Regions from separate parts of the Paenibacillus sp. GCM10027628 genome, predicted to be linked through region 2. Evidence: riboswitches for the same ligand, from Rfam matches in the RefSeq annotation. Region 2 holds a riboswitch; each other region holds the start of a gene.
What was found. A riboswitch is a leader RNA that binds a small molecule or an ion and turns the genes downstream of it on or off. The one in region 2 is predicted to bind cyclic di-GMP.
Positions count from the first base shown of each region.

Region 1 (3,714 bases), on a different contig from region 2:
AGAACTTACTGCAAACCCTGCTCACCCGCACGGCCAGTATTCATGCAAGAGTGTCCAATGGCGAGCAAGTTCAGGTGAACGTCGGAGAAAGAGGGGAACATCCGATGATGCCCCACTTTGAACACTGGTGGCAAAGCGGCATGCGTAACTGGCGGAGTGCCGCCAAACCGGGTGACGTGTTCTCTTTTGTATGCGAGTTAGGCCCTGCACCTTATGCGATCACAACGGATGAATATGCGAACCGGCAGCATGAATGCAGCGACCGATGGTCGCAATCGCTGCTTTTCGCAGATCGCGCCCGAGCGTTATGGAGGGAAATCATCATATAGCGCCTACTTAGATCAAGAGCCCTTTCTCATCGTAGAAGGGGCTCTTTGAGTTGTCTTTTTTAGTGGAAATTACAAAGATTGGATATACTACCATTTAGGATTTAGTACAAGCCTGGATAAGAATAGGAGAGATGTGCTTGTTTATGGGTTATGGTTGGATTGCTGGACTATTTTTATTACTTCAGCCGAATCACTTGCAAGATGATCTATGCATCGACCGGAACGGACAATGCATCAAGAATGTGAACCGCACGGATTATTCGCTTCCATTTATCGATGTGCCTCTGGTTGACGAGGAGAAATTAGACGTGCTAGTCAAGGACGTCGAAAAAAAGATATTCCGGGCGCCCGTAAACGCCACCATTAATGAAAGTGGAGCCATCGTGAAGGAAGTTTCAGGTGCAAAACTGAATCGTCAAGCCTTCCGAAAGGAGTTCTACGATACTTTTTATAATCAACAATCCAAGAAAATGACAGCTCCTGTGTCAGCCATCTATCCCAAAGTGGACAGTGAGTTGCTTGCAACAATACGCGTACAGTCGATCGGATATTACGTCACTTACTTTAATTCGAATAACAATAATCGCTATCATAATATGAAGCTGGCTGCGAATGCGATTAACAATGTCGTGATTTATCCCGGGGAAACATTCTCCTTTAATCGTGTGGTAGGCGTTCGAACACCGGCAAAAGGCTATAAACTAGCCAAAGTCATTGTCAGAGGCGAATTTTCCGAAGGCATAGGCGGCGGAATTTGTCAGATTTCGTCGACTCTTTTCAACGCGGTAGACCGTGCCGGTCTGAAAATCGTGGAACGATATTCGCATAGCAGGTCCGTACCGTACGTTCCACCTGGGCGGGATGCTACCGTGAATTGGGGCGGACCGGATTTCAGCTTCACCAACAATTACAATCAACCTATTTTGATTAGGGCTCAAGCCTCACCGGGCAGGGTGTACATTACGATCTCCTCCTCCGATGTCGTAAATTTCAAGCCGCGGCATGTACCCAGCGCCTCTGAAGCGCTGCCTGAGGAGATTCAAGCCGGTACGGACGTGGGAGTTCCGGTTCCTTAACGATCACGCATATAAGGACAAAACCCCTTCTATTATCCATGTGGAAGGGGTTTCATTCGTCTTTTGTTAAAAAAGTCATATCATGACTGCATTAAAACTTAACAAACAATATTGGAAAAATGTGTTGTTTTATTCATACGACTGTACTATACTCTATTCTTGTGTATGAAATTGTAAAGTTTTGTATGTCGATTACTGTCGTTGAAAAATATTCACTGACAAGTTAATAATGGCAAACCTATTGAAAAATGGGGACGCAAAGCTAGAGGGACTACATCCTACAAGGATATGTCAGCCAGTTGCACTTCAGCAATTGGCGAAATATGGGCTAACATCCATGTTCGCCTTTTTGTGATGTTTACATACGACGAACTCAATCGATAGGAGAGAAAAATATGAGAGAGAAGAGACTGACGAATGTACAGCAATTGTTTCCCAGTGAGGATGGAAATCAACAAACGCGTCAAATGTTTTTACAGCTCATTGAACAAATCGTTAGGGGCGTAGATGAGCTCAAAAACCCGGATGGCGTGAATCTCAAGGGTCATAAAAATCGAAGTGGAAATTTTTACAATGACCTCATTCGAAATAGTGCGATTCCAAACGGCAGCGTTCCATTAGAGGATGTCAATTCCGAGTTATTGAAATTGCTGCATGATCATCCTTATCATTCTAAATATTTTCTAACGAATATTTTGCCGATGGCAAGCATCCCTGGGATTATGGGCATGATTGCAGCTTTTATGGTGAATGGCAATAATTTATGGGATGTGTATGGCCCCGCTGGAGCCGAAGCGGAAGTAAGGGTTATCAGCATGATGTCCAAATTAATCGGGTACGATTCGCTGAAAAGCGGCGGTTATACGACTTGGGGCGGACAAGGAGCCGTATTCTCCGGTCTGCGGATTGCGATTGCCAAATTTGTTCCGGACGCGTTGCAAAAAGGCGTTCCCAACAATTTGTACGCTTTTTGTTCCGATGCCGCGCATTATAGTTTATATAAATCTATGGAAGCTTCAGGCATAGGCAGTGATAGATTGATAAGGGTCCGTACGCATGCAGACAGTTCCATGGATGTGGACGATCTGCGCAACAAAATGAAAGAAGTTATTGCAAACGGCGGAATTCCGATTTATATCGTTGCTACTACCGGAACGACAGACGCAATGGGTATTGACGATGTAGGGCAAATTTACGCTATGGCCGAGCAGGTAGCCGCTCATCATGGCTTATCCAGACCTCATATTCATGCAGATTCTGCTTTAGGCGGTTTTTTCGCTTTCTTTAACGACTATGACTTCACTGCAAATCCACTTGAGTTTAAGTCGGATGTTGTTCAAGCGCTAAAGTCCATCCAACGCAAGATGATACATTTGAAACTGGCCGATTCCCTTTGCTTCGATTTCCAAAAGTTAGGTCAAACTCCTTATGTGACAAGCTTATTTCTGCTTAAGGATGCCGCCGATTTAACGCTCGTCGATTTGCATCCGGATGAAACGCCTTATGTCGGACACCGCGGATATGGGCAATACCATACCGGATATACGTTGGAGTGTTCGCGCATGGCGAGTTCTATTAGTATTTATGGTGCTTTGCTTGCCTTCGGCATTCAAGGGTATCAGCGATTGCTGGCGCAATTCGTTGAGGTTAATCTCGCTTTCAGGGAAGCGTTGAAATGGGAAATCCCACAAGCCGAAATCGTCAATGGTGACAACCCTGGCATCATCACTTTATTTCGTATATATCCGGAGGGCAGTCCTGGCTTCCAGGCGGAAATGAAGGGCATGTGTACCCGTCTGGAAATCGAACGGAGCAACAAATTTAACGAACGACTGTTTGAAATGCTTGGGGATCATCGCGATCGTATCTTCTTCGGCGACACCAAGAAGCATCTCATGGTTCAGACGAAAGACGGCGGCTTGGTTCCTTTATACGCGTCTAAGATTTTTATTATTTCTCCTTATACAGAGACCAAGCACGTGCCTGAAATTGTTCAATATTTGAAAGAAACCGTAGCGCAAGTCTACGAAAAGCATTATGAATCAACGATTTTGAGCGGGAGGTAAATGAAAGTGGCAAAGCAGGCTCCAATGAAAATGATCAACTGGTTCCGGGAACGTATCGCGGTTAAAATGACGGGCAGTATTTTACTCCTGCTCTTGTTTATTTGCGCGGCATTTTCCTTGTCCGGATACATGGTTAGCCAAAAACTAACAACCAAGCTTGAGGATCAGTTCGTCCTCAGATTAACGTCCAATATTCAAAACGTTTCGAAATACATGGCTTCCATACCTGACCGGGCTGATGGA
Region 1 covers NZ_JBHTHA010000052.1:168,406-172,119, reverse strand. Annotated here, with positions in the region: gene ACFQZT_RS32125 (sugar phosphate isomerase/epimerase family protein) at 1-329, shown strand, start outside; gene ACFQZT_RS32120 (VanW family protein) at 473-1,405, shown strand; cyclic di-GMP riboswitch class I at 1,627-1,712, shown strand; gene ACFQZT_RS32115 (pyridoxal phosphate-dependent decarboxylase family protein) at 1,801-3,471, shown strand; gene ACFQZT_RS32110 (methyl-accepting chemotaxis protein) at 3,478-3,714, shown strand, end outside.
Region 1: linked by a shared signal. The riboswitch ahead of ACFQZT_RS32115 (pyridoxal phosphate-dependent decarboxylase family protein) and the one ahead of ACFQZT_RS22440 (GspE/PulE family protein) in region 2 are both predicted to bind cyclic di-GMP.

Region 2 (3,714 bases):
CACATGCTCGGTTAAGGATGCTGCATCTAAAGACGGTTCCTCTGAGCTCTGAGTGAGCGTAGCTTCTTCGTGACTCGGCGCCATCTCCAATTCCGGCGGAATGTCCGCTATAAGCTCAGCAGTGCTTGTCGTTACCGCCGCTTCGATCTTCAGGCTCACATGAGGTTCCGCGTATTTGCGGATGATCTCCAATACCTGATTCGTTTTAAACGGCTTCATTACGTACCCCTTCGCTCCTGCTTCCATTGCCTCTAGGATAGAGTCCTGTTGATTGGAGGCGGTGCAAACGAGAATCACGGCTGCAGCTTCGAGCTTTAAAATCTCTTTAATGGCCTCAATACCGCTCATCTCCGGCATATTTATATCCATCATGACCACGTCCGGCCGCAGCTCTTCATATTGCCGAACCGCCTCACGGCCGTTGCTCGCTTCTCCTGCCACCTCATACCCGTTTTGTTTCAGGCAATCGGCTAACATTTTACGCATGAACTGCGTGTCATCCACAATAAGAACCTTGAGCGCCATAGCGATTTCCTCTCCTTTATGTCGAAATGCCGATTCCGTTCACTGCTTTAACAATGTCTTCAGCAATGGTCAACCCTTCTCGCGCTTTGCACAAACCATCATAAAGCATCGGTTTAAAGCCGGTTTTTTCCAAATGCTGTTCCAGCTCGGACATCGATGGGGTTTGGAGCAGTAACTGACGCAGGGGCTCGTTCACTTCCAATACCTCATGAATGGCAATAAAATCTTGTAACCCTGTTTGGTCGCATAACCGGCATCCGGCACCCCGGGTCACCGTTATTTTCCCATCGATTTTCGCCTTCGCGAACATACGGAAATTCCCCTTGGACTGCTTCGAGTCATTATCTTCAAGCAAGCTATGGGCTTCAAATAGCCGAATTTCCTCATCGGTAGCCGCTACGGATTGGCGGCATTGGTGGCAAATCCGCGGTACCAATCGTTGGGAAACGATGCAGGATAAAGATGACGCCAACCGGTACGTGTCAATGCCCCAGCCCCGCAGCCGGTCGATCGTTTGAAGCGCATGGCTGCCATGTACGGCCCCGAGCACCAATCGTCCGCACAGCGCCGCACGCACAGCGATCTCGGCCGTTTCCGCGTCCCGGATGTCTCCGATCATTAAGATATTCGGGTCCTGCTGCAGCACCGACCGTAATGCGGAGGCAAATGTCAATCCGATCCGTTCGTTGACCTCCACCTGCGTCGTGCCCAAGATTCTACGCTCCATGGGATCTTCTATAGTCACAATCCGCTGTTCTTCCCTAATCAGATGATGCAACGCCGCATACAACGTAGTCGTTTTCCCGCTACCGCACGGCCCGGATATAAGGACAAGCCCGCCGCCCGGACGACGAAGCACACGTTCGAACTGCTGTGCATGGTCTTCCCTGAGGGCAAGATCCGTCAACTTCAACCGTTTCGCCGAGGGGTCCATGATCCGGATGACAATACTTTCACCATTTATAGTCGGCATAGTGGAAACGCGGCATTCCACGGCAACACCGCGGATGTTGCTTTCCAAATGGCCTTCCTGCGGCAGCCTACGCTGGGCGGGATCTAACCCGGCTTGGTACTTAATCCGGTTGATCAGCGCCTCCCGCATGGCGGAAGGAATGGTCCTCTGCGTCTTCAGCTCGGCCCCGATCCGGTACTTCACAATGAGCCCCTGTTCCTGCGGATCGAGGTGAATGCTGCCAGCCTTCTGCTCCATCGCTGAACCTAGGATTACGGTCAGCACTTGAACCGTTTCCGCCAGCCCGTATTGCCGGATAATCCCTTCCTCTACCTCAGTGCGGGCAGCTAGAAATGGCTGAACGATCATTCCGGTTTGGATTTGAATTTCTTGAATCGCCCCTTCATTTAGCGGGTCAGCCATGGCGATTTTAAGTTTTCCGTTTTTACACTCGATGGGGATCAGACCGTACTTTCGAGCAATCGATTCATCGACAAGCTTAACGGCATCCAGATCGTAGTGGATATCCGTTAAATTCACGGCCGGTATACCCAACTGAAACTCCAACACTTCAACCAGCTGCCGTTCGTTAATGAACCCGTGCTCGATTAAAATTTCCCCGATTTTTTTCGTTGTATGGGCCTGTGCCTTGAGCGCTTGCCCGAGCTGCTCTTCCGTTATCAGACCATTCATGACCAGAAGTTCACCAGCGCGCATAAGGACCTCCTTTCGCCATCCTGGAACAGCAAAAAGCCAACTGGCTTTGAGCAACCCGGCTATCGTACCATCGCTTGATCGAGATGGTGTAGACCCGTGGCTTTGCGTCCCCGACTTTCGAACGGGTTTGCCGTTGTTCGTTCCATTGGCTTCATTGACGATTTTAGACAAAAGTTAACTTCATATACTACGATTCTACAGAATCGGCCACAAGTTTGGGATAGCGCAAATTAATCATTTTGCACTGCCTGTTTCCTAGGTATTTACGGTTGTGTCCGTGTAAAAATATGTCGTAATACATCTAGCGGAGTAGGTCAAGAGTAGGGGCTTGAAATAGAAATTCATTTCGTATTACGCAACAAACCCTTTAAACCGCAAAACTAACCAAACATAAAGAGAGACGGATACCCAAATGAACAGAGCAAAATAGATAACCGATTTCCAAACGATGAATTGAGCATGACCAGAATTCTTATCTGCGCGTATCAAAACTTGGTCTACATGTTTCCCAAGGAAAATAAAAAGGGGGAAGATGGCTAAAAAATATCGCATAAATCCATGGGATGAGATCTGAACTGCCCGGTTCAAAGTCGAAGATAGCGGCATCAGCACTAAACCGAACGTGTAAATAACCTCGGACCAAGGTACAACGTTATGCTGCCGAATTGTTGAAATCATATAGCTGATAAAGATCAAAAACAATAGCATATGAAATATGATAATAGGTTCAATCCTGCCTGTTTGAATTGAAGTTACAATATCCTGATAAATAGGAGAAAAGGGAATAGCTGAATAACGTCCGTAATCAGGAGCCATTACTTTTAAAAACAACAAAGGCTCTCCTTTAGTCAGCCAAAGATAAACCGGATAGACGGCAAACATCAAACTGCTCAAGGCCGCCCAGATAAAGTCCTTAACGTCCAATTTCCGTCTGATCCATCTTTCCGCAAAAAAAGCCAGAGGAATCCATACTCCAACGATTCTGGTGAGGGCGGCCAGTCCTCCGATGAAGTAGGCGGCTTCTCTTTTTTTATTTCCCCAGAATCGGAAAGCGAGCAATGCCAGAAACAGAAAGAAACTTTCCGTATAGAAGGCACTGAAAAAATAAGAGGATGGAAAGCAAACGAGCACAGAGAGTGTCAGAATCTTTACTCTCTCACTAAGCCCTTTCTTTGTCATAAGTTGATACAGCAGCCACAAGGAGCATACAAAAAAGAAGTTGGATAGAACAAAGCCGGCCCAATAAACATCCATCCCGGTAACAGCGGTAAATCCTCGGACAATAAGTGGAAAAAGCGGAAAAAAGGCGGTTAATCGGTCCTCTGTATATCCTTCCGTAGCGATCTGCGCATAATTATAGGAATCGTAGAGTATAAAGCGGTCTAAAACAGGATTATCCACTTGCAGCTGGTTATCGGCATAATGAATCTGATCGGGTTGGCCGATCGACAAGAAACCGAACATGATCAAGCGGCTTACGACAAAAAGCAAAAAAATGGTTTGGAGAGCTTTCATTTATA
Region 2 covers NZ_JBHTHA010000035.1:11,941-15,654, forward strand. Annotated here, with positions in the region: gene ACFQZT_RS22435 (response regulator) at 1-525, opposite strand, end outside; gene ACFQZT_RS22440 (GspE/PulE family protein) at 542-2,194, opposite strand; cyclic di-GMP riboswitch class I at 2,241-2,336, opposite strand; gene ACFQZT_RS22445 (hypothetical protein) at 2,546-3,709, opposite strand; gene ACFQZT_RS22450 (hypothetical protein) at 3,706-3,714, opposite strand, start outside.

Region 3 (3,714 bases), on a different contig from region 2:
TTTCAATATCAGGCGTCCGGACGGCCTCGTCCTTTACTTGATATTTTTGTTTCAACTGCATCACGCGAACGACACTTTGATCGATCGTCTCCATGGGTATGCGTTTCTCTTGCACCGCTTTGCGGAGAGCGTCAAATACAGTGACGACTTTGTCATAATCATGGCCGACCATCACGACATTAGCCCCGGCCAGTATAGATGTTACAGCCGCTTCACCAATCTCGTTATTTTTTAGGATAGCACCCATCGTCATATCGTCCGTGATGATAACGCCCTGAAAACCCATCTCCTGACGAAGCAAATCCGTCATGATCTTCTTTGACATGGAAGACGGATTCTGCGCATCCACCTTGGGCAGCAGAATATGAGCGACCATCACCGCATCCGCGCCCTGCTTGAAAGATTCCGCGAAGGGCACCAATTCCAATTTACGCAGTCTGGCCAGATCGTTCTGAACAATCGGAAGCTGGGCGTGCGAATCCACTGACGTATCCCCATGTCCGGGAAAATGTTTCACAACAGGCAGCACCTGCTGCGCCTGAATCCCCTTCATTGTCTGAACCCCCATGGAGCTCACAATAGCCGCATTCGCGCCGAAGGAACGATCGCCAATCACCGGGTTCTTCGGGTTGCTGTTCACATCAAGCACGGGAGCAAAATCGACATTCAGACCATAATCATTCAATTCTTGCCCGAGCAGGCTGCCGACGCCATAGGCAAAGTCTTTGCTATTCGTCTTGCCGATCACTTGGTTGGCGGGCGTCTTGACAATTTCATCGGGAAGCCTCGTCACCTTGCCTCCTTCTTCATCTGCACCTAGCCAGAGCGGCAGCTTGTTCCCCGCATTCGCTCCCTTTAACGCATTCACCAGCTCCACAAGCTGACTCGTCGCCTTCACATTGGTTTTATATAAAATGAGACCGCCGACGTGGTAGTTCTCAATAAGCTCACGCGAATGCTGGCTCATCGCATACCCATCGATTCCTGCAAAAATTAACTGACCGATTTTCTCTTCGATCGTCATTTGCTGCAGCTTCGTTGGAACGATACTTGGCGATGGTGCAGGCGAAGCAGTCACTGTAGGTGCAGGTGTTGGCGTCAGCGATGGCTGTATGGACGTCAAATTACCTCCGGAACGATGGAGGCATCCCGTTAAAAGAACCATCATCGCGCCGCATAGGATGCTCCAGGTTAAGTACCTGTTAATGAACGGACGCATGTCTTCACCTTCTTCATTAAAGTTTGGATGCCAAGTCTTCTTGCTCTAAACGTTCTGCGCATTCACTAAGTTGCAAGCAGCAATTTGCCTAACCGCTCCTGAGCTATCTCCATGTAAAAAGGCGGTAGGATGTATGCCAGCACCACAATGAGTATGGACATTTCCGTGTCACCTCCTTCCTGTTTTTCGTTTGGACAACCTGCATCAGGAGTTCAGCTCTAGCATTGACGCTTTCGTGACTGGAAATACTTTTCATTCCTAATGACATATGACGATTTGGTATGCTATGATAGTTCACAAGAATAAAGCGTTTACATTTGGAAAAAGGCAGCCCCGTACGAAAGTCGGGTACGCAAAGCCACGGGTCTAAAGCGCATGTCCAATACATTCGCTACGATAGCCGGGTTACCCTAATCGGACGAGCCAAGCCGCCTGCTTAGGGCGGCTTTTTTTGGAGATTAGGCAAATGCTCGCAGCTCATTTTTCATGCAAGACGGGCTCTCCATGTAATCACCGGACTTGGCTTCGAAGATTTTCGTCACCTTAGGGAAATTACCTTGAAATCGGTTCTACATTCCTATCACGAAAAGAGGTCTGTCTATGAGAAATCCTGTACCGAGGCCATTCGCAGATGATCGACCGCTTCACAAGCATGCTGATGCGCAATATTCGCTGCCCTTGATTGCCGCATTGGAGCAAATCGCAAACTGCAAGTACTGTACAAGCATTGCCGAGCCTGCTTTGAGAACGCCAATCCAATGCATCAAATATGCAGGATCCCAAATCCCCATTTCCGTCAACTTTGCTACCTGCCATACTTGCGGGGAATATAAGCTGGACTAGGAGAATGACATGAAAACAGCCGCTAGGCTGTTTTTTTCTATGTATCGCTGCCCTCCCTTGCCCCATATGGCAATTGATTCTTTTACCTATCTATGGCAAGATAAGCGAAGAACTATTTATAGAGATTTTTGAGCTTTGGTCCATTTGCTCATATGCTCATCGTCTCTCCTACCTTGACTGAATGAACAGGAGTTACTTACTTATGTCCAAACCGTTTTTTCGATTGCTGACCGAGCTGTCATCACGCAAGTGGGTGTCGCAGTTGACAGGAGCTTTCGCCAAATCCAAGGCCAGCCGTCTTTTTATTCCGCGCTTTGCCCAAACCTATGGCATCCGGATTGAGGATGCTGAGAAGCATATCAAGGACTATATGTCCTTGAACGATTTTTTCACACGTAGATTAAAACCCGGTTTACGTCCGATTCATGAGGATGCGACTCGCGTCGTTAGTCCCGTTGACGCCATGATTACAGGCATTGGAGACATTAAGGACGGGTTGATTCTGAATGTCAAAGGCCAGGACTATACGATCGATGAATTGCTGAATCGTTCGCCGCGTACGGTCAACTATAAGAACGGTTTTTACTTCGTTCTGTATTTGAGCCCTACCGATTACCACCGCATTCACTCTCCGATCACAGGCGACATCCTTGAGAAAGAACACGTGCCGGGTAAAGTGTATCCCGTAAACGAGTTCGGTCTGCGACATATGCGCAGAGTTCTGAGCCGCAACGAAAGGCTGATTACGTTCATGCAGCACGGTACCGGCGAGGTTGCTGTGGTGAAAGTCGGGGCGCTCAATGTCAGCAGCATTCAATATGTGGAGCCGCTGCCGAATCATCTGGAACGCGGACAAGAACTGGCTTATTTTGAGTTTGGTTCGACTGTCGTCCTGCTGTTTGAAGATGAAATGTTTGAATCGCGCAAAGATTTGCAACTAGGCTCTAAAGTCAAAATGGGAGAAGAACTCGGCAGTTTCATAGAGAAATAACAGACCGGGCTCCCGGAGGGAGAGTTCCATGGCTACAACAACAACGACGTCTCCAAAACCAAGCTCGCATGGCTTGCAGGGAACCGGAGATATCAAACCTACTGTGTACCGCATCCTTTTTGCCATTAGTCTCGTACATTTGCTTAATGATTCTATCCAATCCGTTATTCCCGCGATTTTTCCCATTTTAAAAAGCGAAATGGGTCTAAGTTACACCCAAGTGGGGTGGGTACAATTCGCGATCAATTTTACCGCTTCCATTATGCAGCCGGTCGTTGGGCTTTACACCGACCGCAAACCGTCCCCTTACATGCTGCCGATCGGGATGGCATCCACGTTAATCGGGATGCTGCTTCTCGCCTTTGCGCCATCGTACTGGGTTGTCCTGTTGTCGGTATGTTTCGTGGGGCTGGGCTCGGCGGCTTTCCATCCCGAAGGTTCGCGCGTGTCCCACATGGCCGCTGGCGGACGCAAGGGGCTTGCCCAATCGATCTTCCAGGTCGGCGGTAACGCCGGACAATCGCTCGCTCCAATCATGACCAAATGGATCTTCATTCCTCTAGGTCTATTCGGCTCCATTTGGTTCACGGGTGTAGCCGCAGTAGCCATCGCGGTTCAGCTGTATATCGCTCGCTGGTATAAAACCGTGCTGCAAACGGCC
Region 3 covers NZ_JBHTHA010000005.1:199,139-202,852, forward strand. Annotated here, with positions in the region: gene nagZ (beta-N-acetylhexosaminidase) at 1-1,219, opposite strand, end outside; cyclic di-GMP riboswitch class I at 1,536-1,632, shown strand; gene ACFQZT_RS09050 (hypothetical protein) at 1,820-2,062, shown strand; gene asd (archaetidylserine decarboxylase) at 2,265-3,053, shown strand; gene ACFQZT_RS09060 (MFS transporter) at 3,082-3,714, shown strand, end outside.
Region 3: linked by a shared signal. The riboswitch ahead of ACFQZT_RS09050 (hypothetical protein) and the one ahead of ACFQZT_RS22440 (GspE/PulE family protein) in region 2 are both predicted to bind cyclic di-GMP.

Region 4 (3,714 bases), on a different contig from region 2:
CTCATCGTGAAGGCGCTTGGTTACAAGAGCTTGACGAAGTTCGACGGCATCTTCAATACGAACTTTGCGGATGCGTCCAAGCTGAAAAATGTTGGCGATGCGGCCATCGTGCTCGGTCTTAACATTATGTCGCTCAGCGGCGATAAATTCGAGCCGCAGCAAGAAGTATCCAAGGCGCAGGCGGCCAGCGCATTCTACCGCTTCCTGCAGAAGCGGGCAGAGCTGCAAGACCGGTCACCACGCTTCTATTATTAAGGACTCCTGGGCATGCCGCTTCGGCGGCATGCATTATTTTTTTTCCACTGCGCTCTAAAGCCTCAGATATGCTACAATATTCTTTAAAACTTGGTATTAGCGTAGCTAGGAAAAGGAGTCAGAGTGTATGAGTGTGTCCACGAGAGTAGGCTTGGAAGATATCATCAAAGCGAATCACGTGCTTAGCCGTGTGATCGAGCCATCGCCTTTGCAGCGTAATGAGCTTCTGTCCAATTTATATGAATGCAACGTTTATCTCAAACGTGAAGATATGCAGGTCGTACGGTCTTTTAAAATTCGCGGAGCTTACAATGTGATTCAAAGCTTATCTCCGGAAGAGCGCGAGGCGGGCGTTGTTTGCGCAAGCGCGGGGAATCACGCGCAGGGTGTGGCTTACTCCTGTAAGCAGCTCGGTATCGAGGGCAAAATTTTTATGCCGACCACGACGCCCCGTCAAAAAATATCCCAGGTGAAGCTGTTCGGAGGCTCGTTTGTCGAGGTGATCCTGACAGGTGATACGTTCGACGACTCCTCGGCGCAAGCCAAAGCTTATTGCGAAAAGGAAAACAAAGTGTTCATTCATCCGTTTGACGATGTTCGCACGATTGCCGGCCAAGGCACCGTAGGGCTTGAGATTATGAATCAAATGCCCGAGAGCCCGGACTATATCTTCGCGACGATTGGCGGCGGCGGTCTGGTAGCGGGTGTATCTACGTTTGTAAAGAGCGTTTCCCCGCAAACGCGAATCGTTGGCGCTGAGCCCGAGGGGGCCGACAGCATGTCCGAATCGCTTCGCCAGGGACATGTTGTAACATTGTCCACGATCGACAAGTTCGTCGACGGTGCGGCTGTGAAGCAAGTGGGCCAGCTCACTTTTGACATTTGCAAAGACGCGCTTGAGGATATTGTAGTCATTCCTTCCGGCAAGGAGTGCACCACGATTCTTGAACTGTATAACAACAATGCCATCGTCATCGAGCCTGCAGGCGCTTTGCCGGTTGCGGCGCTGGATGCCTATCGGGAGCAAATACGCGGCAAGAATGTGGTCTGCATCATTAGCGGCGGCAACAACGATATCGAGCGGATGCAGGTGATCAAAGAGAGATCGCTTATCTATGAAGGGTTGAAGCACTATTTTATCCTCAATTTCCCTCAGCGGGCAGGGGCTTTGCGTGAATTTCTCGAGGAAGTGTTGGGGCCGACCGACGATATCACCCGATTCGAGTACACGAAGAAAAATAACCGGGACGACGCTCCGGCACTGGTCGGAATCGAGCTCAAAAACAAGGACGACTACGACGGGCTGATCGAACGTCTCTCTCGAAAAGATTATGGTTACATCGAAATTAATAAGGATCCGAAGCTATTTAATTTGTTGATTTAAACTAGAATCTATTAGCCAACCACCTATGAATATGCTATAGTAAATGAGCTACAAAAATTTCCATATCCATATTTCTCAAAAGGCAAACTTGTCGAAAGATAAGGGCGCAAAGCCTCAGATCTAACGTTGCTTTGCAACTATGATGGCTGGGCTGCCGAGAGGTCACAATTCTACCTATGCAGCTAGTACACCTAACGGCTATTCCGCTTCGGAATAGCTTTTTATTTTGGCTTGTTGAAAACGCAGCCAATGCTTACGAGAAAGTTTTACTAAATTTAGGAGGATCCAAGCATGAAGGGCATAAAGTCTTCAAAATGGGCGCAGCATATGAAAGTATATGTTTGGGCATATATCGGCTTATTTAGCGTCTGTTTGTTGACGGTTAATCTGCTTGCAGCCGCTTCATTTTCATTTCAACCTCGTGTGCTGATCGCGCTAACGGTTCAAGTCGTCATTTGCTTGCTCATTGCTTTTCGCGTGCGTTTGTTATTGAAAACAAAGCAGCAGGTTGAAGAGCAAATGAATGAAATGACACATATGGCCTACCATGACGCCTTGACCGGCTTGCCGAACCGTCGGCTGTTCCAGGATCGTCTGGAACGCGCACTGCTGCAAGCAAAGCGTCGCGAGCAGCTGGTGGCGGTGATGTTCCTGGATATGGACCGCTTCAAAGGCGTGAACGATACTCTGGGTCATGCTTGCGGCGATCAATTGATCCGGCAGGCGGGCCAGCGCTTGGTAAGCTGCTTACGGGGAGCTGACACGGTGTTTCGGCAAGGCGGGGACGAATTCACCATTTTGCTGGAATATATGGCGAAGCCCGAAGATGTTAGAGTTGTAGCGGCCCGCATTCAAGCGGAGTTGGAGGAGCCTTTTATTCTCGAGGGTACGCCTGTATCGGTGACAGCGAGTATGGGGATTGCCTTATATCCGATGGACGGCGATACGCCGGAGCAGCTCATGGAACGGGCGGATGAAGCGATGTACGCGGCAAAGGAGCGGGGGCACAATCACTTCCAATTCTACGCCTCAGATATCGATGCAATGCTGGCAGGCAAAGCATATTTGGAAAAAGAGCTGCGGTTATCGCTGCAGCATGAACATTTTGAATTGCGGTATCAGCCTCAATATGAATTGGCAACAAGAGAACTAAAAGGCGTGGAGGCCGTACTTTCTTGGAGCAAGGGGGGGCCTCAATCTGTATACGGTCTGAATTGGAGAAAGATCGCTGACGAAACCGGCCTTATGATCCCTATAGGCCATTGGATGCTGCGCAACGCCTGCATGCAGGTGAGAAGCTGGCAGGATTCCGGCTATCCGCCGCTCCGATTGACAGTCGGCATCACTTCTGTTCAATTCGAAGATCCGTTTCTTATCGATAAGCTGGATGCCATTTTGAAAGAAACGGGTATGGACCCAAAACGTGTTGAAATCGATCTGACAGAAAGTATTTCTACTTCCAGCGTTCAAGAGGCGGGGGAGAAGCTAAGGCAATTAAAAGCACTGGGAGTCCGCGTTGCAATGGACGATTTGTGCATCGGATTGTTTACGCGTTCCGGTATGGAGGGAATGCCGATGGACAGCGTGAAGCTCGATAGCGCGTTGGTGAGGGATCTTCCCGACGATGACGAGAATCAGGCGTTAGCTGCGGCCATTATTCGAATGGCCCATCGTTTGGGGCTGAATCTGATCGCCAAAGGTGTTGAAACGAAAGCGCAATTGGAGCATTTGCAGCATTTGCAGTGCACGGAAGTACAAGGGGAACTGTTCGGCGGACCTTTACATCCTACGGAGTTCCTAAAGCTAATGAAAGAAAATGTCGTCCAAGTGGCCACGTAGATTTTATTGACCACAGGTAGTATAATAAATACTTGGTGCTTGGAACCTATATTGTTGAGAATGACAAACGAAATATGCCGGCTTGTATGACGTCACGAATTATGATATTCCTAGGGGAACCTACTTTTCTCCTAGGCCTTTTAATGTTACAATTGTACATGCAAGGTCTTACATAATTTCGTTTATCGTGGTCATACTACAATGTGGAACTCCATGGTAAAGGTAAAATTAATATG
Region 4 covers NZ_JBHTHA010000004.1:75,109-78,822, reverse strand. Annotated here, with positions in the region: gene ACFQZT_RS08145 (S-layer homology domain-containing protein) at 1-255, shown strand, start outside; gene ilvA (threonine ammonia-lyase IlvA) at 383-1,639, shown strand; cyclic di-GMP riboswitch class I at 1,711-1,798, shown strand; gene ACFQZT_RS08135 (putative bifunctional diguanylate cyclase/phosphodiesterase) at 1,931-3,478, shown strand.
Region 4: linked by a shared signal. The riboswitch ahead of ACFQZT_RS08135 (putative bifunctional diguanylate cyclase/phosphodiesterase) and the one ahead of ACFQZT_RS22440 (GspE/PulE family protein) in region 2 are both predicted to bind cyclic di-GMP.